One region of the Geobacillus sp. FSL W8-1251 genome, then DNA from elsewhere that is predicted to be linked to it. Evidence: riboswitches for the same ligand, from Rfam matches in the RefSeq annotation. Region 1 holds a riboswitch; each other region holds the start of a gene.

What was found. Region 1 has a riboswitch for S-adenosylmethionine ahead of metK (methionine adenosyltransferase). Riboswitches for the same ligand answer to the same signal wherever they lie in the genome.
Region 2: linked by a shared signal. The riboswitch ahead of mtnW (2,3-diketo-5-methylthiopentyl-1-phosphate enolase) and the one ahead of metK (methionine adenosyltransferase) in region 1 are both predicted to bind S-adenosylmethionine.
Region 3: linked by a shared signal. The riboswitch ahead of NSS88_RS02085 (AraC family transcriptional regulator) and the one ahead of metK (methionine adenosyltransferase) in region 1 are both predicted to bind S-adenosylmethionine.

What each region holds. Positions count from the first base shown of each region.
Region 1 covers NZ_JBBOUF010000001.1:2,261,222-2,267,647, reverse strand. The annotation lists gene NSS88_RS11975 (tRNA (mnm(5)s(2)U34)-methyltransferase) at 1-170, shown strand, start outside; gene NSS88_RS11970 (tetraprenyl-beta-curcumene synthase family protein) at 228-1,337, opposite strand; gene NSS88_RS11965 (gamma carbonic anhydrase) at 1,676-2,224, shown strand; gene metK (methionine adenosyltransferase) at 2,247-3,458, opposite strand; SAM riboswitch class I at 3,588-3,702, opposite strand; gene pckA (phosphoenolpyruvate carboxykinase (ATP)) at 3,922-5,508, shown strand; gene NSS88_RS11950 (Rpn family recombination-promoting nuclease/putative transposase) at 5,633-6,426, opposite strand, start outside.
Region 2 covers NZ_JBBOUF010000001.1:789,438-795,863, forward strand. The annotation lists gene NSS88_RS04015 (IS1380-like element ISGsp2 family transposase) at 1-1,313, opposite strand, end outside; gene NSS88_RS04020 (methylthioribulose 1-phosphate dehydratase) at 1,417-2,049, opposite strand; partial or broken gene mtnX (2-hydroxy-3-keto-5-methylthiopentenyl-1-phosphate phosphatase) at 2,046-2,708, opposite strand; gene mtnW (2,3-diketo-5-methylthiopentyl-1-phosphate enolase) at 2,705-3,946, opposite strand; SAM riboswitch class I at 4,024-4,132, opposite strand; gene NSS88_RS04035 (pyridoxal phosphate-dependent aminotransferase) at 4,272-5,447, opposite strand; gene NSS88_RS04040 (carbon-nitrogen family hydrolase) at 5,544-6,359, shown strand.
Region 3 covers NZ_JBBOUF010000001.1:404,384-410,809, reverse strand. The annotation lists gene NSS88_RS02095 (ABC transporter permease) at 1-202, shown strand, start outside; gene opp4A (oligopeptide ABC transporter substrate-binding protein) at 216-2,000, shown strand; SAM riboswitch class I at 2,051-2,155, shown strand; partial or broken gene NSS88_RS02085 (AraC family transcriptional regulator) at 2,336-2,512, shown strand; partial or broken gene NSS88_RS02075 (YjiH family protein) at 3,038-3,211, shown strand; gene mscL (large conductance mechanosensitive channel protein MscL) at 3,294-3,689, opposite strand; partial or broken gene NSS88_RS02065 (YeeE/YedE family protein) at 3,839-5,061, shown strand; gene NSS88_RS02060 (carbohydrate kinase family protein) at 5,229-6,170, shown strand; gene NSS88_RS02055 (pseudouridine-5'-phosphate glycosidase) at 6,172-6,426, shown strand, end outside.

The DNA of each region.
Region 1 (6,426 bases):
TCGTCTACCACGGCCATCCGGAGGGAAAGCGCGAACGCGACGCGCTCCTTGATTACGTCCGCTTTCTTGATCAACGGCGCGTCCATGCCTTGAAATACGAATTCATCAATCGGCAAAACAACCCGCCGTTTTTGATCGCACTCGAGAATCGGGCGGATGGGAGCGCCTGATTCCGTCCGATCCGCCGACGAACCACTGCTCTCGCCAGTACAAGCAAACGGCTGCCCTTACGAAAAGGACAGCCGTTTTTGTCGCTCCTGCCAAAAGCGGTACGCTTTTCCGTTCCAATAAAAAAACATCGACGCCGCCCCGCCGGCGCGGACGAGCCGGCGCGCCAGCCGGTGCAGACCGCGTTGCTTTTTCACCTTGGCATCCGACAAATACAACCCAAGAAGCCCTCGGTGAATAAGGCGGTGAAACTGGCCGTGCGGAAGGGCGCCGACATGGCGGTCGGCCTCTTCGATGAAATGGCAAAGCCGCTCAAGCATCACCGTTTCATTCGGATAGTAAAAGCAAAAATTCAAATCGCCGCCGGCTCGATCTTCCTCTTGATCGATCAAATAGTCGAGCAAAATGTGCAGCCCTTGAATGTATGGAAAATAACCGTCGCGCACTTGTCTCGCCATCTCCGGCGGCAGCGATTCGCCAAACGCATAGGCGACGAGACAGAAAATACCGAGCGTCGAACCGGAGCAGGCGGAAAACTCATACCACTCCATCGGCGGCAAGGCGTCTTTGTATTGCGCGAACCATTTCTCCAGCCGCGGCACCCGCTCGCTCGCTTCGACATGTTTATGCACTTGCAAGTCGCAATAATATCCGGCCAATTCATGCAAAAATGGGGCGATCGTCTCATAATGGCGCACCGTCTTGAGCACCTCTTGGCACGTGCGGACAAGCGCCGGCAAATAGCCGCCGTCTTCCTGTTCGCGGCGATGGCGGTAATAGTTCGACGGCTCGGCGCCGATTGTCAACGCGTCCGGCATCGAATCGTGCAAGGCGCGAAAGTCGAGCGGATCGAGCGAGGTGCTGCGGTCGCACAAATTATCCAAATAATCGCTAATCGTCTGGTAAGCCACGATAAAGCGGATGCAATCCTCCATGTTTTCTCCGGCCAAAAGCGCCAAAATGGAGCCGCCTTCGCAATGGAACGTTTTCGACGCGATGCTCGCCAAGGCCTGGCTCCGAAGCTCCGGGTCGGGAATGCGCTCGGCCTGGCGCCGCCAATAGGCAAGCTCGCGGTGGACAAGCGGAAGCACGTCACGATACACCATTTTCATCAAGGCGATGGGGTTTTTCGGAATGTTCAATCGGTTCACCTCAGGTGCAAACACCATGGTCTCGTCTCCTAGCATTTCCATCTTATCGGCAACCAAAATTGTTTCGCGTCTGAACAGCTTGCGATCTCGTCTTCCAGTATTGCCATCAATGCGGCCGGGGCAAATCATAAAAGGGTTGGCGACGGAATGAAAAAGCCGCTCAACAACGGTTCTTCTCACGTTGAGAAGCTTTTTGAAATCGGATCTTCTTCCCCGATCCCAACCACTCATCGGGCGAAACGAAACATTTTTCACCAATCCCGATTAGGCGCGCTCGCTTTCGTTGGCGATTTGGACGCAGCGTTGTACAATACATGGTGAACGATCGATTTTGCAACAGAAAGGAACGAACGCCCATGATTTACCCATACAAAGGCAAAACGCCGCAAATTGCCGCCTCCGCCTTTATCGCCGACTATGTGACGATCACCGGCGATGTCGTGATCGGCGAAGAGACAAGCATTTGGTTCAATACCGTCATTCGCGGCGATGTGGCACCAACGGTGATTGGCAACCGGGTCAATATTCAAGATAACTCAATTTTGCATCAAAGTCCAAACAATCCGCTTATCATTGAGGACGGGGTGACGGTCGGCCATCAAGTCATTTTGCACAGCGCCATCGTTCGCAAAAACGCGCTCATCGGCATGGGCTCAATCATTTTGGACCGCGCGGAAATCGGGGAAGGCGCGTTTATCGGCGCCGGCAGTTTAGTGCCGCCGGGCAAAAAAATTCCACCCAACACGCTCGCCCTCGGCCGGCCGGCGAAAGTCGTCCGCGAACTGACGGAAGACGATATCCGCGAAATGGAGCGCATCCGCCGCGAATATGTCGAGAAAGGGCAGTATTACAAAGCGCTGCAGCAACAGCGGACATCGTGCGCCGACAAAAAAGAGCTACCGTGATCAGGCAGCTCTTTTTCTTTCATCACTTGTCCGCCAGCGCCAGCGCTTGTTCTCTCAGCGTCGTCGCTTTATCAGTGCGCTCCCACGGCAAGTCGATGTCCGTACGCCCAAAATGGCCGTAAGCAGCCGTCTGTTTGTAAATCGGGCGGCGCAGGTCAAGCATTTTGATGATGCCCGCCGGGCGGAGATCGAAGTTGCTGCGCACGACCTCAATCAAAATATCTTCCGACACTTTGCCGGTGCCGAATGTATCAATGGAAATCGATACCGGACGGGCGACGCCGATCGCGTAGGCGAGCTGCACTTCGCATTTGTCGGCCAGTCCTGCCGCGACGATGTTTTTCGCGACATAGCGGGCCGCATACGCTGCCGAGCGGTCGACTTTCGTCGGATCTTTGCCCGAGAACGCGCCACCGCCGTGGCGGGCGTAGCCGCCGTACGTATCGACGATGATTTTGCGCCCCGTCAACCCAGCATCCCCTTGCGGACCGCCGATGACAAACCGTCCTGTCGGGTTGATGAAATAGTTCGTGTTCTCATCAAGCAGCTCCGCGGGCACGACCGGCTTGATGACCTGCTCTTTAATGTCGCGCTCGATTTGCTCTTGCGTAATTTCCGGATGGTGCTGCGCGGAAACGACGATCGTATCGACGCGCACCGGTTTGCCGTTTTCATCGTATTCGATCGTCACTTGCGTTTTCCCGTCCGGCCGCAAGTACGGCAAGACGTCCGTTTTGCGCACTTCCGCCAATCGGCGCGCCAAGCGGTGCGCAAGCGAAATCGGCAGTGGCATCAATTCTTCCGTCTCATTGCAGGCGAACCCAAACATCAATCCTTGGTCGCCGGCGCCGATCGCTTCAATTTCCTCATCAGTCATCTGACCTTCGCGCGCCTCGAGCGCCCGGTCCACCCCCATCGCAATGTCCGGCGATTGTTCGTCAATCGACGTCAGCACCGCGCACGTATCAGCGTCAAATCCGTATTTGGCGCGCGTGTAGCCGATCTCCCGGATCGTATCGCGGACGATGCGCGGAATGTCCACGTATGTTGATGTCGTGATTTCCCCGCTCACGAGCACCAGCCCGGTCGTGACGCTCGTTTCGCAGGCGACGCGGGCGGTCGGATCTTTTTCCAAAATGGCATCCAAAATGGCGTCAGAAATTTGGTCGCAAATTTTATCCGGATGTCCTTCCGTCACAGACTCTGAAGTAAACAAGCGGCGTTTGGCTGACATTCGGTTTGTTTCCTCCTCTTGGCATAATGTGGCGACACGGAACTCATTTCCCTTTTTCCCTTCGCAATATAAAAAACCTTTCCTGTAACGGCTGAGGAAAGGTCATGGCAATCGTATTGCTTCCTTTCACTCTTATCGTTCAAGGACTGCGCCTTGCCACAGGTTAGCACCATTTCACACATGTCCAGTTGTGACGGTTGCTGGGCTTCATCGGGCCTGTCCCTCCACCGGCTCGGGATAAGAGTATCCGTTCAATGACTTATCTTATCGCAACGGAATCGGCAAAGTCAACTATCAAAATTCATTTTTTATCATTTCCAGCCGAGAAAATTATTTCCTCAAGGAAATCGACACATTGGGCAAAAATAAAGTTTGAAAAACCCACGCAATTAGTATGGGCTATTAATAAAAATGTGTTATACTATTTTCAAGAGTGATTACAAAAAGAAGGCAGGTTTTGAACATGGGGATCACAAACATGACGAATAAGCTTGATTTATTGCTACAAAAACCGTACGTACATCACCAATTGTCCGTCGCCGAGCTCGTCGAGAAAGTCCTGCAACGGAACGAAGGACGGCTGACCCACACCGGAGCCGTCGCGGTGACAACCGGCAAGTACACGGGGCGGTCGCCGAAAGACAAATACATCGTCGAAGAACCGTCCACGAAGCAAACGATCGACTGGGGAACGGTCAACCAGCCGATGTCTCCGGAAACGTTTGAGAAACTGTACGACAAAGTGCTCGATTATTTAATGAAACAAGATGAACTGTTCGTCTTTAAAGGCTTTGCCGGCGCCGATCCGAAATACCGGCTGCCGATTCAAGTCGTCAACGAATTCGCCTGGCACAACTTGTTCGTCCATCAGCTGTTCATCCGCCCGAGCGCCGAGGAGCTCGCCGCGCACGAGCCGCAATTCACCGTCATTTGCGCGCCGAACTTTAAAGCCGACCCGAAGGTGGACGGGACGCGCTCGGAAGCGTTCATCATCATCTCGTTTGAACGGCGCACCGTGTTGATCGGCGGCACCGAGTATGCCGGCGAAATGAAAAAATCGATTTTCTCGGTCATGAACTATGTGCTGCCGGAACAAGGCATCCTGCCGATGCACTGCTCGGCCAACGTCGGGCAGGAAGGCGACGTCGCCCTCTTTTTCGGCTTGTCGGGAACGGGAAAAACGACGCTCTCGACCGACCCGAACCGCCGCTTGATCGGCGATGACGAACACGGTTGGTCAAGCCGCGGCATTTTCAACATCGAAGGCGGCTGCTATGCGAAATGCATCAAGCTATCGCGCGAGAAAGAGCCGCAAATTTTTGACGCCATCGGCTTCGGCGCGGTGCTCGAAAACGTCGTTCTCGATGACGCGACGCGGGTGCCGAATTACGACGACGGCACGCTGACGGAAAACACACGCGCCGCCTACCCGCTTCAGGCGATCCAAAACATCATCGACCCGAGCGTCGCCGGCCATCCGTCCACGATCGTGTTTTTGACAGCCGATGCGTTCGGCGTCCTGCCGCCGATCAGCAAGCTGACGCGCGAACAGGCGATGTACCATTTCTTAAGCGGCTACACAAGCAAGCTCGCCGGCACCGAACGCGGCGTCACCGAACCGGAAGCAACGTTCTCAACGTGCTTCGGCGCACCGTTTTTGCCGCGCCCGGCCGTTGAGTACGCGGAAATGCTCGGGCAAAAAATCGCCGAACACAACGTCCGCGTCTTTTTGGTCAACACCGGCTGGACAGGGGGGCCGTACGGCGTCGGAAGCCGCATGAAGCTCGCCTACACCCGGGCGATGGTGCAAGCCGCCGTCAAAGGGGAGCTCGACAACGTCGAAACGGTCAAAGATCCGATTTTCGGCCTCGCCATCCCGACCCGCGTCCCGGGCGTGCCGGATGACGTCCTGCAGCCGCAAAACACATGGGCCGACAAACAAGCATACGAACAAAAAGCAAAAGAGCTAGCGCAAAAATTCCGCGCCAACTTCCAAAAATTCGCCCACATCGATCCGTCCATCGAAAAACTCGGCGGACCGCTCGTGTAACAAGAACCCAGCCGGACAGGGAGCCGTTCCCTGTCCGGCTGTTTTTTCGAACGCATAAAATGATTGTCGTCGATCCCCCGGGATTTTTGTACGATTGGAGGTCGACGACAATGCGAAGGCGGGTTTACTTCTTCAGCTGTTCAATCTTTTCCGCCGGCAGCCCGGTCAGCTCGTGGATCGTGTCGACATCGTACCCTTTCGCCAACATTTTCTTCGCGATGTCGATTTTCCCTTCCTCAATCCCTTTTTGGCGCCCTTGCTTCATCCCTTGTTTGACTCCTTGTTGAATTCCCTTTTCCATTCCCCGCTGTTCGTACGAGACGATGAGCTCCATCACTTGCTTCGCTTCCTTCGTTTCCATTTGGCTCACCTCGTTTCGCAGTTTGGCTTCCTCCTCTTCGGACAACCGCAAATACGTTTCAAAAAAACCGAACAACAGCCGCTGTTTCGCCTCATCGAGCTCAAGGCGGACGAGCATGCGCAAAAATTCTTTTTTCACTTCGACCTTTTCTTCTTCATTATACCCCATTTTGCTTAACAAGGCAGCGGCGACGGGATTGTCATGGCGGATGTACGCGCGCCACGGCAGTTTGCGCAGCTCCACCGTCAGAAAGCGGAAGTCGAGAACGGTCAAAAACGGAAACTGGACGACCAATGAGGAAGGTTCATCGTGGTGTTCATCATAGCTGAAGATGGCGATCGGAAGAATGCGGCGGCGGTATTTTTGAAACAAGCGGCTGAAGTAGAGGAACATTCGCTCGGGGAAGGTCCGCTGTGCGTAGCTTTGGTGTTCGACATGGACGATGATGAGCCCTTCCTCCCCCTTCATCTTCGTTTCGACCAACAAGTCGACGCGATGCTTCTCTCCGGCCGTCACGTCGGTAAACAGTTCTTCTGTGAGGAAAGAAAGGTGGCGAA
Region 2 (6,426 bases), 1.5 Mb from region 1:
CGCGTCAGTTTCATCCAGATCTGTCGTGATCGGCGGACGAGTCGACCTGCCATCGTGATCACCGTCTGAATAATCGTCTTGATGCGACGGCGTTTCACTTTGTGGTGCAACGGATGTCTCGGATCGCTTAATAGATCTTGTCCAATCAGACGAAGAAGATTGTAAACGAAGGCTCCCATGACCAACACGAGCGCATTCGTTTTCATCTTCCCAGATGGAAGCCGCTCTAAATCTAAGTCGCTCTTCAGTTCGCTATGAAACTGTTCGCATGTCGCATGGTCATGATACAACGCGAGCACATCGCTCATTCGAACATGCTCGTATCCTTTGAGCCGCACCCAATAGCTTTCCACTTCATAATCAGGAACGAGCATCAGCTGTCCATTTCGTTCCATCGTCCGTTCCGTCACTTGGGTGACTTGAACGTACGTATACGTGTTTCCATCGATCGCTGCGGTCTGTGGAAGGCATAACTCATACGTTTGTACTCCTTCGCTTTGTCCATCATCGACGCGTCTGCCCTTTTGCGAAGCGATCTGGAACCAAAGCGCTTTCGATTCTCGGCGTAAGTTTCGCTTGATGACAAAGTCCACGTCTTCCTTTAGGCATACGTGCACATTCGCTTCTGCATCGTTTCCTGCATCCATGCGAACAAGCAGACGAGATGAAGTCAGTTGACGAGCTCGACGGATAGCGGTGACTAAAAACGAGGGCATGTTGTCTTGCACATGTTGTTTCCCTGGACGCAACTCGGCATGAACGAGATACCCTTCCTTCCCTGCATACGCAAACAACGGTGTAAAACCGTCAAATCCTTTATACGTTCGACTGACTCCTTCTTTTTTCGTATCGGAGTTGTCAAATGGGGAACCATCTATATCAAGGGGAAGCCATGTCGTCTTTCCTTTGGTCCAACAAGGGGACAAAGTGGCATGTCGTTGAATCAACAGACGTATGGACTCCTCCCAAAGAATCGTTTCGGTCATCGGAAGACAAGCGAGCTGATCGAGTCGTTGTCGCAAGGTTGGAGAGGAAGGCACGTGCTGAATCCCCATCGATGCCGAAAAGATATCGTCCTGACGATACGCTTCGATATGATCGAAATCCGTTTTTCCTGTGGCAAGCAAGCCAATCATCGAGCGAATGACATCGCTATGGGAAATGTGCACTTCTCGACGAACCGTTGGAAGCCGAAGTGCGTTTACCCGTTTATCCAGTTTCGTTTGGTGCAGTAAGTAGCCAACGAGAGCAAGCCCAGCACTTGGGGTAATCGCTTCATCTGTCAATACAAACCGAATCGGGAAATCTTTCATCATATCACCTACTTGATGAAGAATCGTCAACGTCGTTTTCCCTTATCGTATCAACGGTTTGCGACCATTGTAAAGATGTTTTGTCACGGATTCAGGATGTATATTAACCAACCGGCAGGCCGGCCCGTTGCAAAAGCAGCCGCTTCACCTGCCAGCTGAACAAAAACTCCCACGCTTCCAAATGTTTTTTCGCTTCAAACGCCGTTCGTCCCCAGACGGTAATGCCGTGGTTGTGGATCAACACAGCGCCGGCGTCGCCATGAACATGGTTCGCAAACTCCCGAGCCAGCGTCGGGATGTCGGCGTCATTGTTAATGATCGGGATGCGCACTGCGGCGTTTTCTTCCCAAATGCCAAACGCCTTGATGATTTCTTGGCCGGAAAAGACTGCTTCCCCGTTTGACGCATACAGTTCAGAAATCAAATTGTTGTCCACGGTATGAACGTGCAAGACGCAACCGGCGTTTGTGCGGTTGTAAATTTCCACATGCAGCAGCGTCTCCGCTGATGGCTTTAAATGTGTTTTCTCCGCTGGTCGGCCAGCAGCGTCAACGAGCAAGAAGTCCTCATCCGTTTGCTTCCGCTTATCCTTGCCGCTCACTGTCACCAAAAACGTCAACGGGTCGTCCGTCACTTTGATCGACAAATTGCCGCTTGTTGCGAAAAACCAATCGCAGGCGGCGAGCTCGGCTTTCACTTCCGCAAGCTCGTTCCACTTTTTCACGACGATGCTCATACGATCACCTCCATTCGCTGCAACGCATCCATCACGTCAAAAAACGTCGCAAATGGCGCGTGCGGCAGGTCAAGCTCTTGACATTTTTAAAGCAGAAAATCGCGCGCCAGCACATAGTCGGCTTGCCTGGCCACCGCCAAGTCGGTGATCGAATCGCCGATGACGACGTGATACCCGTCCGGGCGGGCAAGCCTGCGCAATAGCGACGGCTTGCAGCAGCCGCAGCCGTTTTGGCACCGGCTGTCACATGCATGCGGCCATGTGATGCGGATCGTCTCACCGCTGAAATCGGAACCGTTGCAAAAAATCCGCTCCGGTTCAATGAGCCCTTCAAGCAGCGGATAGACGAAAAAGTCGATGCCGCCGCTCACGATATAGAGCGGGATGCTTTGCTCTTTTGTCCATGCGACAAACTCGCGGAACCCTTCGCGCAAGCGGGCGGTGCTAAGCAAAAAGTCAACAATCTCCCCTTTCAGCGCTGACGGAAGAAGCGAAAACATTTTTCCGACGCCTTCCTGAACGGAGATGCGCTGGGCGAGAATGTCGTCCTTTAGTGCCTCCCACTCCGGCGGGGCGAACTGTTTCATAATCGCGATGATGTTGTCGTTTTCCGTGATCGTGCCGTCAAAATCGCAAAAAAGAACGAGTTGTTTCGTCATGCTTCCACCTCAATAGCGCCCCAGCGGTCGATCGCCTTTTGCAGCGCCTCGTTGTCTTTCGCCGCTTCACGAAGCGGACGGCCGACCAGCGCTGCGTCGATGGCGGCGCGAAACGCCTTTCCGCCGCCGATCGCCCCGTCCGGGTGGCCGTGGATGCCGCCGCCGGCGTTGACGACGCTGTCAAGGCCAAAATCGCGGACAAGGAGCGGCACCAAGCCCGGATGGATGCCGGCCGATGGCACTGGAAACGCCCGGGCAAACGGCTCTTGTTCATCGGTCAGCGCCCGGGCGATGCCAAGCGCCTGCTCGCGCTCCAAGGCGACGCTGCCGTACGGCGATGGGAACAGAACAAAGTCGGCGCCGGCAAGCCGCAAAAGCTTTCCAAGCAAGAGCGACGGGGCGACGCCGTAAAACTCCGACGGCGTGATCGCGCCGCTGAACGCCGGGTGGGCCATGATCGGAACGGAAATCTCTTCATCTTCCCGCAACCCTTGTAGGACGTCCAATCCATAGGCGAACACGTTGAACAACAGCACATCGGCGCCAAGCACAGCCGCCCGTTTCGCTTTTTCTTTCAGTTCAAACGTTTTGCCGGTCAAGTTGACGGCATACAGCGTCCGCTTGCCTGTTTGTTCGTACACCTCTTCGAGCGCCGCTTTGCCTTCTGTAATGCGCTTCGCAAATGGCAGACGATCGCTGTCAAACAAAATTTCGTCATCTTTGACCAAGTCAACGCCGCCAAGCGCTTGCTTTTTCAACTCTGATGTCAAATACGCCAAATCGCGGCCAACGATGCCTTTGAAAATGCTCATCAACAGCGGGCGGTCGTACACTCCGACCTTTTCGCGAATGCCGGCGATGCCAAAGCGCGGCCCCGGAAACTGCCGCTTCCATTCTTCCGGAAATTCCAAATCAAGCAACCGCACTTCCCCGTCAAGCGACAGCTTGCCGAACGTCGTCACCAACAATGCTGGCAAATCGGCGCTGAAGTTGACGGTCGGGTAAGCGATTTTGACGATTGCCCGCTTCAACCGCTTGCCGAAATAGGCGTTTACCCGCTCGCTCTCGCCAAGCTCTTCGATCGCAACGACTTCCCCTTTATGCTTGCGAAGCTGGTCTTGCTCTAGCTGCGGCAAGTCGGTCCATGTGCCGACTGTCAAGCCGAGCGCGATTCCTTCCGCTTTTTGGCGAATATCGTGTTCATCATGAAGAAAATACGTCGCAATGACTGCACTCATCGTCCATCCCTCTTTCAATATATGGCGAAATAAAAAAGCCCCTTCCTAAGAAGAGGCGTCATTCATTCATGGCGCTCTTCTTATCTCCCAGCGTTTCCGCTGCAAGAATTAGCACCGTGCTTAGCGTGCGCCAAGCCGGTTGCCGGGCTTCATTGGGCTCGTCCCTCCGCCTGCTCTTGATAAGAAAGCCTGCTCGTTTATGCACTTGTCAAACGATTGGCAAATTTACTTTGAATTATGACAGCCTTTGCCGCCGTTGTCAATCATTTTTTTAAAACAGCCTGGTCAACGTTGTCCCGTCAACGGTTCATTGCCGCTCTTTTTTTCAAAACAATCCGAGCCGGCCGATCCGCTCCGCCGCTTCGCGAAGCCGCGCTTCATCGGTCAACAATCCAACGCGCACATACCCTTCGCCGTGTTTTCCAAAACCGATGCCTGGGGCAACGGCGACATGCGCCCGCTCAAGCAACAGATCGGCAAATTCGGCGGATGATGCGCCTTTTGGCAACGGAAGCCAGGCGAAAAATGATCCAGACGGCGCCGGCGCTTCCCAGCCGATCGCGCGCAAAGCATGAATAAACGTATTGCGGCGCGCCTCGTACAAGGCAACGAGCTCCGCGACGCAGTCTTGCGGGCCGAGGAGCGCAGCTGCCGCCGCTTCTTGGACGGCGCCGAACAAGCTGACGTACAAATGATCTTGCAACAACTCAATGGCACGGATGATCCGCTCATTGCCGACAGCGAACGCCACGCGCCAGCCGGCCATATTGTACGTTTTCGAGAACGTGTAGATTTCAACGCCAATGTCTTTCGCCCCGTCCACTTCTAGAAAGCTGACCGGCTTTTGGCCGTCAAAGCCGATCGCGCCATAGGCAAAATCATGCACAACGGCTATGCCGTACTTTTCCGCAAATGCCACCGTTTCAGCAAAAAACTCCTTCGTCGCCGTCGCGCCGGTCGGGTTGTTCGGATAGTTTAAAAACATCAGTTTCGCCCGGTCGGCCGCCGCCCTGGGAATGGCCGAATAATCCGGCAGAAACTCATTCTCCGCGACAAGCGGCATCATTTCCATCCGCGCGCGGGCGAGCGCGATTCCCGACCAATAGTCCGGATAACCCGGGTCCGGGACGAGCACGACATCGCCCGGGTTGACGAGGCAAAGCGGCAGCTCGACAAGCCCGGCTTTGCCGCCGAACAAGATGGCGACCTCGCGGGCCGGGTCGATCGTCACCCCGTACTCGCGCGCGTAAAACGCCGCTACGGCTTTTTTCAAAAACGAGTAGCCTTGAAACGGCGAATATTTATGGTATTTCGGATTGGCCGCCGCCCGCTGCATCGCCTCGACGATATGCTTTGGCGTCGGCTGATCCGGATTGCCCTGCCCTAAGTTGATCACATCATAACCCGCCTTGATCTTCGCACCGACTTTCGCCACGAGCGAGGCGAAAAACTGCTTCGGCAGCTGTTCAAGCAGTTCGGAAAAGGGAAATTCGATCGTCATCGTCCACACCTTCTCAAACATTCTTGAAATTCTAGTGCAACATCATATATCGTTAAAAGCAAAATGTAAAGAAAATTTTTTCCGAGGTGAACGCTCATGACGATCCGCATCGCCTGCCTGCAGCTTGACATTGCATTTGGCGATCCAGCAAAAAACGAACAGCAAGCCGAACAGGCCGTGGAATCCGCTGCCAAAGACGGCGCTGACATCATCGTGCTGCCAGAGTTATGGACGACCGGCTACGATTTGACGCGCCTGGATGAAATTGCCGACGAAGGCGCCGAACGGGCGAAGGCGCTCGCTTCCCGATTGGCGCAAACGTACGGCGTCCATTTCGTCGCCGGTTCGGTCGCCAAAAAAACAGCCGCCGGCGTGACAAACACGATGATCGTGGCCAACCGCCATGGCCAAATCGTCGGCGAATACAGCAAGCTTCACCTGTTCCAATTGATGGATGAACATTTGTATTTGCAGCCGGGAAACGAGCCAGGCTTGTTCTCGCTTGACGGGCTGCCGTGCGCTGGGGTCATTTGCTATGACATCCGATTTCCGGAGTGGATTCGCGCCCATGCGTTGGCCGGAGCGGAAGTGCTGTTTGTCGTCGCCGAATGGCCGCTTCCCCGCCTTCACCATTGGCGGACGCTCTTGATGGCGCGGGCGATTGAAAACCAATGCTATGTCGTCGCTTGCAACCGGGCCGGACGCGACCCGAACAACGTCTTCGCCGGCCATTCGCTCATCATCGACCCATGGGGCGAAATTATCGCCGAGGCGGACGAGAAGCCGGGCATTCTCTCGGCCGACATCAATCCCTCGCTCGTTGCGGACGTCCGCGCACGCATCCCGGTGTTTGCCGACCGCCGGCCGCACGATTATGAAGAGGCGGCAAAAAAATTTTTCAAAACGTATTGACAATCCGCCAGCCCAACCTGTATCATTCGAATCAAGCAACCAAACGATTGTTAACATCGTGAAAATT
Region 3 (6,426 bases), 1.9 Mb from region 1:
CACGTATCTTGGCTTCGGGCTGCCGGAGAGCACGCCGAGCTTAGGGACGTTGGTCAGCTATGCGACCAACCCGGATGTTTTGCAAAACAAATGGTGGGTTTGGTTGCCTGCGTCATTGCTTATTTTAGTGATGATGCTGTGCATAAATTTCATCGGCCAAGCGCTGAAACGTGCGGCTGATGCAAGACAACGACTAGGATAAGGGGGAAGAAAATGTGAAGAGAAAATGGCTGGCGGCTCTCGCCGCGCTCTTGCTCGTGCTCGCCGGGTGCACGGGCAAATCCGACACAACGAGCGGAAAGGGCAACAATAACGAAAAACCGGCGGCTCAGAAGGAAGACATCAGCAAATTCCCGATGACGGTGAAAAACGACGGGAAAATCATCGATGGCGGCGTGTTGAAATACGGCCTTGTGTCCGATACGCCGTTTGAAGGGATGCTCAGCTCTGCATTCTACACCGGAGCGCCCGACGCAGAGATTTTGCAATTTTTTGACGAGTCGCTTTTCCGGACGAACGGTGACTATGAAATTACAAATGATGGGGCTGCCACGTATGAGTTGTCGGATGATAAAAAGACGATGACAATCCATATTAAAGACAATGTGAATTGGCATGACGGCCAGCCGGTGACCGCTGAAGACTTGGAGTATGCGTATTTGGTCATCGGCCATAAAGATTACACCGGCGTCCGCTATGGCGATGCGCTCATCCAAGGGATCGTCGGGATGGAAGAATATCACAGCGGCAAAGCGGATAAAATTTCCGGCATTAAAGTCATCGACAAAAAGACGTTGACGATCACATGGAAACAGGCCAATCCGTCGGTGTTGACTGGCATTTGGGCGTATCCGCTGCCGAAGCATTACTTGAAAGACATTCCGATCAAAGACTTGGCGAAATCGGATAAAATCCGGAAAAAACCGATCGGGTTCGGTCCGTTTAAAGTGAAGAAAATCGTTCCGGGCGAGTCGGTAGAGTTTGTTCGCAATGATGACTACTGGGCTGGCAAACCGAACTTGGAAGGCGTCATTTTGAAAGTCGTCAGCCCGCAAGTCGTCCTGCAAGCGCTGAAAAAAGGCGAAATTGACGTCGCTGGGTTCCCGACTGACCAATATTTGAACGCGAAAGGGACGAAAAACATTCAGTTTATCGGTAGAGTGGGTTTGTCGTACAGCTATATCGGCTTTAAACTCGGCCATTGGGATGCGAAAAAGCAGGAAAACGTAATGGACAATCCGAAATTCCAAAACAAAAAACTGCGCCAAGCCATGGCGTACGCCATCAACAACCAAGAGGTGGCCGACCGCCTGTATCATGGTTTGCGCTTCCCGGCGAACACGCTCATTCCGCCGTCGTTCCCGGGCTATCATGACAGTTCCATCAAAGGGTATACGTACAATCCGGAAAAAGCGAAACAATTGCTGGATGAAGCGGGATATAAAGATGTGGATGGCGATGGCCTCCGCGAAGATCCAAACGGCAAAAAATTCAAGATCAACTTCTTGGCGATGAGCGGTGGGGACATCGCTGAACCGCTGGCCAAATTTTATATGCAATGCTGGAAAGATGTGGGTCTCGATGTTCAGCTTGTAGACGGACGCTTGGCGGAGTTCAACTCCTTCTACGATATGGTCGAAAAAGACGATCCGAAAGTGGATGTCTACGCCGCCGCTTGGTCAACTGGAACGGACGTCGACCCGTACGGATTGTACGGCCGCAACGCCATGTTCAACTACTCGCGTTGGGTGAACGAGAAAAATGATGAGCTGCTGGAAAAAGGCCATTCCGAGCAGGCGTTTGACAAGGAGTATCGCCGGAAAATTTACAGTGAATGGCAACAGCTGATGAACGAAGAAGTTCCGGTCATCCCGACGTTGTATGGTTTGTCCATTTATGCCGTCAACAACCGCGTCGCCAACTTTACGGTTGACCCGAGCTCGAAACTGACGTGGAAAGATGTCGGCGTCACGTCCGAGCAACCGGAAGTCGAACAATGACGATTGTTGCCTTTGATGATGTACGATAAGATAGAAGATAAATTGCATACGTCTTATCAAGAGTGGGCGAGAGAACGGGCTTGATGACCCCACAGCAACCTGCCGCAGGCAAGGTGCTAACACCCGCAAAGCGGTTTCGCTTTGGATGATAAGAACGGCTCATGACCCCTTTCGCCTCATTCCGAGGCGAAGGGGGTTTTTGTCGATGGGAGGTGAAGGAGAAACAGTGGAGGAGGCGGTTTCGCTCCGTGCTTGCATGGCCGCTCATCTCCCTGCCGCAGCGTTCTCCGTTTGTGTCATGCGCTGTGTGCAGGCGGAGCTCATCCGGTTTGACTCTAAGGCGGCGGCTGACAAGCATCTTGGCACAAATCCGCCGGTTTATGAAAACATACGGCCTTGACCGCGGCGGAACCGAGCGGGAGTATATGCGCATTTTTCAAGACATTTTGTACAATCCCGTCTTGTATCGCATCGTTCAAGAATTGATTTTATTTTTATATCGGTTGTTCCACTTGCCAGGCACCGCCTTTTTCTTAATGACAAAAGCCGTCGATGCCCGCCGTTTGATCGACGCCGTCGCTTCCTTTGTCGGCAGCTACTCCATTGGGTTATTGATCACTAATAAAGTGTTCAAAGAAGGCAAATATACCGTGAAAGAAGCGGCGATCATCGCTACCGGCTTTTCCACTGTATCCGTGACATGTGAAGAAGTTGGGATTAAGTTAATAGTAACTGAAGAGTCTTATACAAGCGGAACATCATTTTTAGACGGAGAAGCTCCAACCAAAGAAAATTATAATAAAAACAGAAGAATTAAAAGAGGTTTATTTAAATCCAATAAAGGGATTTTAATAAATGCAGACGTGAATGGAGCTTATCAAATAATTAAAAAAGTATCTCCAAATGCTTTTAACAAAAGCTATGGAGTAGAGGCTGTGGTGTTACAGCCATCTAAGATATCCGTATCTTAGTAAAGAGTAATGTTTTTTATTATATTTCTTTAATATTTTTTACCATTTTTAACATTACTCATAACATGGGAGAACTTGCGCGATGGCTTCATCATGATGATGGGCATTTTGCCGTCCATTATGTCAGTCGGACTGATCGGGCTGTTGCTCGCTGAATATACGCCGGTGTTTGACTGGTTGGGTTACCTGTTCTACCCATTCACCCTTCTGTTGCAAATCCCTGAACCGCTGTTGGCTGCGATTTTCGGGTTCGCCGCCATTCCATCAACCCGATTGAGAAGTTTCAGCGCCATGAAAGCCTGTCCATCTTCCAGACAGGCTTTCACGTCGTTTCCCGCTGCTGCTTTAACAAATCGCGAATTTCTGTCAATAGCTCCTCCTCTTTCGTCAGCGTCGGTGCGGTTTCCTTCACCTCTTCCTGCTTTTTCACCCGTTCATACAGCGTGTTGATCAATTTCACAAACAGGAAAATCGAAAACGCGATGATCAAAAAATCGACGACTGTTTGGATAAACGCCCCATATTTCACTTCCGCTTTGCCGACTTTCCAAGACAAATCGCTGAAATTGATGCCGCCTAGAATCAGCCCGACAAGCGGCATGATGATGTCATTGACGAGCGAGGAAACGATTTTGCCAAACGCCCCGCCGATGATCACCCCAACGGCTAAATCGATGACATTGCCGCGGACGGCGAATTTTTTAAACTCGTTCCACATGGTCATCTCCTTCCGAAGAAAATGTTCGTCTGCTATTATACCCGACCGGCCGCAACATTGAAACTTTTTAGCTTAAATCGTAGCAAATCAATTGGTTTTTATATATTATAGAATACGTTCATCAACCAAAACAAAAGGGGGAACGCATCGTGGAAGTGACCGCACAACAACGAGACGTTCGCGCGAAACAAGCAGCGAACGCCCCGAAACATCCGACTGCGTGGATTATTGCGGTCTCCATCCTCATATTGATCGGTGGCACGTTGTTCTTATATAGCCGTGTTTCCTGGCAACAGGCGCTTTTGTATGTGCTGGGAGCGTTTGGTGGATTTGTATTGTACCAGGCGCATTTTGGCTTTACATCCGCCTGGCGAAAGTTTATTCTATACCGCCAAGGGAAGGCATTCGGGCACAGATGATCATGATGGCGGCAGCCAGCGCGTTGTTTTTGCCGCTGCTCGTGAAAGGCTCAGTGCTCGGGCACCCGGTGTCAGGGTATGTATTTGGCGTGGGAGTATCGGTCATCGTCGGCGCTTTTCTGTTTGGCATCGGCATGCAGCTTGGCGACGGCTGCGCGTCGGGGACGTTGTACCATATCGGCGGGGGCGATGCGAACGGCATCGTGACGCTCATCGGGTTCATCGCTGGCTCCGTCATTGCGACGACCCACTTTGACGTGTGGGCGAAGATGCCGCAATGGAAGCCGTTCTCGTTCATTGGCGAGTTCGGCCCCTTGGGAGGGTTTTTGCTTCAGTTGGTTTTGCTTGCGGTCGTCTACTATGCGGTGACGGTGATGGAAAAACGACGCCACGGCCAACGCGTTGCTGCATCGCTTGAGAACCATCATGGCTGGAAAGCGATTTACAAAGGGCCGTGGCCGCTTCTGGTCGGGGCGTTGCTCTTGGCTGTAACGAACGCGCTTGTGCTGATGATTAGCGGCAAGCCTTGGGGCATTACGTCCGCCTTCGCCCTTTGGGGAGCGAAGTTCGTGCAGCTGTTTGGCGTCGATCCGACTGCTTGGGCGTACTGGCAAGATGAAGCGAAACGGCAGGCGCTCGCGAATCCACTCTACTACGATACAACGACCGTGATGGACATCAGCTTGATGGTCGGCGCCTTATTGGCCGCAGCGCTCGCTGGCCGCTATACGAAGCCTGTGCAATGGAAGCGTCCGACGCGCATGACGATCGGTGCGCTGATCGGTGGGCTGATGATGGGATACGGAGCCCGGTTGGCGTTCGGCTGCAATATCGGCGCGTATTTCGGCGGCATTGCTTCATTCAGCGCCCACGGCTGGGCGTGGTTTGTCTTTGCTTTCCTCGGCAGCCTGATCGGCGTCAAACTGCGTCCGTATTGCGCGTACAAAAACTAAACGTTCCGTCGTTTTGGCGGGGTGCTTTCTTTATGCAGGACGGCATATGGTACAATGGGCAGTGAGGCTTCGACAAGAGCAGCTGCCTGCTTGTTTGAAATCGTTTTCCTTGTTTTGGGAGAGCGGAAGGAGGACAGCGGTGTTCATTGGGAGAGGAGGGAAAAGGCATGCGGCAAGCGGCCTCGATCGTCTGCATTGGCGGGGCGAACGTCGACCGAAAGGCGCGGTTGCTCACTCCGTTTCGGCTCGGCACGTCCCATCCCGTCACCACGACGCAAACCGCGGGTGGGGTGGCGAGAAACATCGCCGAAAACTTAGGACGGCTTGCTCAACCTGTTTTGCTCGTCAGCACCGTTGGCGATGATCGCGATGGACAGTGGCTCGTTGACGTGACGAGCCGATATGTCAATACGAGCTTCATCGTGCGAACGCCAAAAGCGAACACCGGGACGTATACAGCGGTGCTCGATGAACGCGGCGAGATGGTTCTCGCCTTGGCGGATATGGCCATTTATGATACAGTGGGGGGAGAATGGCGAAAGCAACAATGGACTCGGCTCGGTCCGATTTCTGCGGTCGTGCTTGACACGAATTTCCCGAAGGCTGTCATTCGTTCGGTGATTGCACAATGTCGCCAAGAGGACATCCCGCTTTGTGTTGTGACGGTGTCGGTTCCAAAAGTGAAGCGATTGCCCAGCGATTTGTCTGGTGTGACGTGGTTTGTCACGAATGAAGCGGAGGCTAAGGAATTTGTGGGACGCGACGGACATACGGACGACATCATGAAAGCGATCCTTCAAGCCGGCGCCCAGAATGTTGTCGTCACGCGCGGCGCAAACGGCGTCGCGTACGCCACCAAGCAAGGGGAAACAGAAGCGATTGCGGCGCCGAAGGTTGAGGTCACCGACGCCACCGGAGCGGGCGACGCCTTTGCGGCTGGATTTTTGTACGGCGTCTTAGGCGGACATACGGTGGAAGACGCCTGCCGCTTTGGGATGAGCAGCGCGGCGCTTACGCTGCAAACGGCCGAAACGGTGCATCCCGCTTTGAATGAACACCTGTTGCAAGCCGCCTATGCGCGGTATTTTCGCGAAGGGGGAACGAAGTGATATGAATGATTTTCTCGTCTTTTCCGAAGAAGTCGCTCAAGCGAAGGCCGAAAAAAAGCCGATTGTCGCCTTAGAATCAACGATCATCTCGCATGGCATGCCGTATCCGGAAAACGTGCAAACGGCGAAAGCGGTTGAACAGATCATCCGCGACCGCGGCGCCGTGCCGGCGACGATCGCCATTTTAAACGGAAACATCAAAATCGGGTTGACCGAAGACGAACTTGAACAGCTCGGGACAAGCCGCGATGTAGAA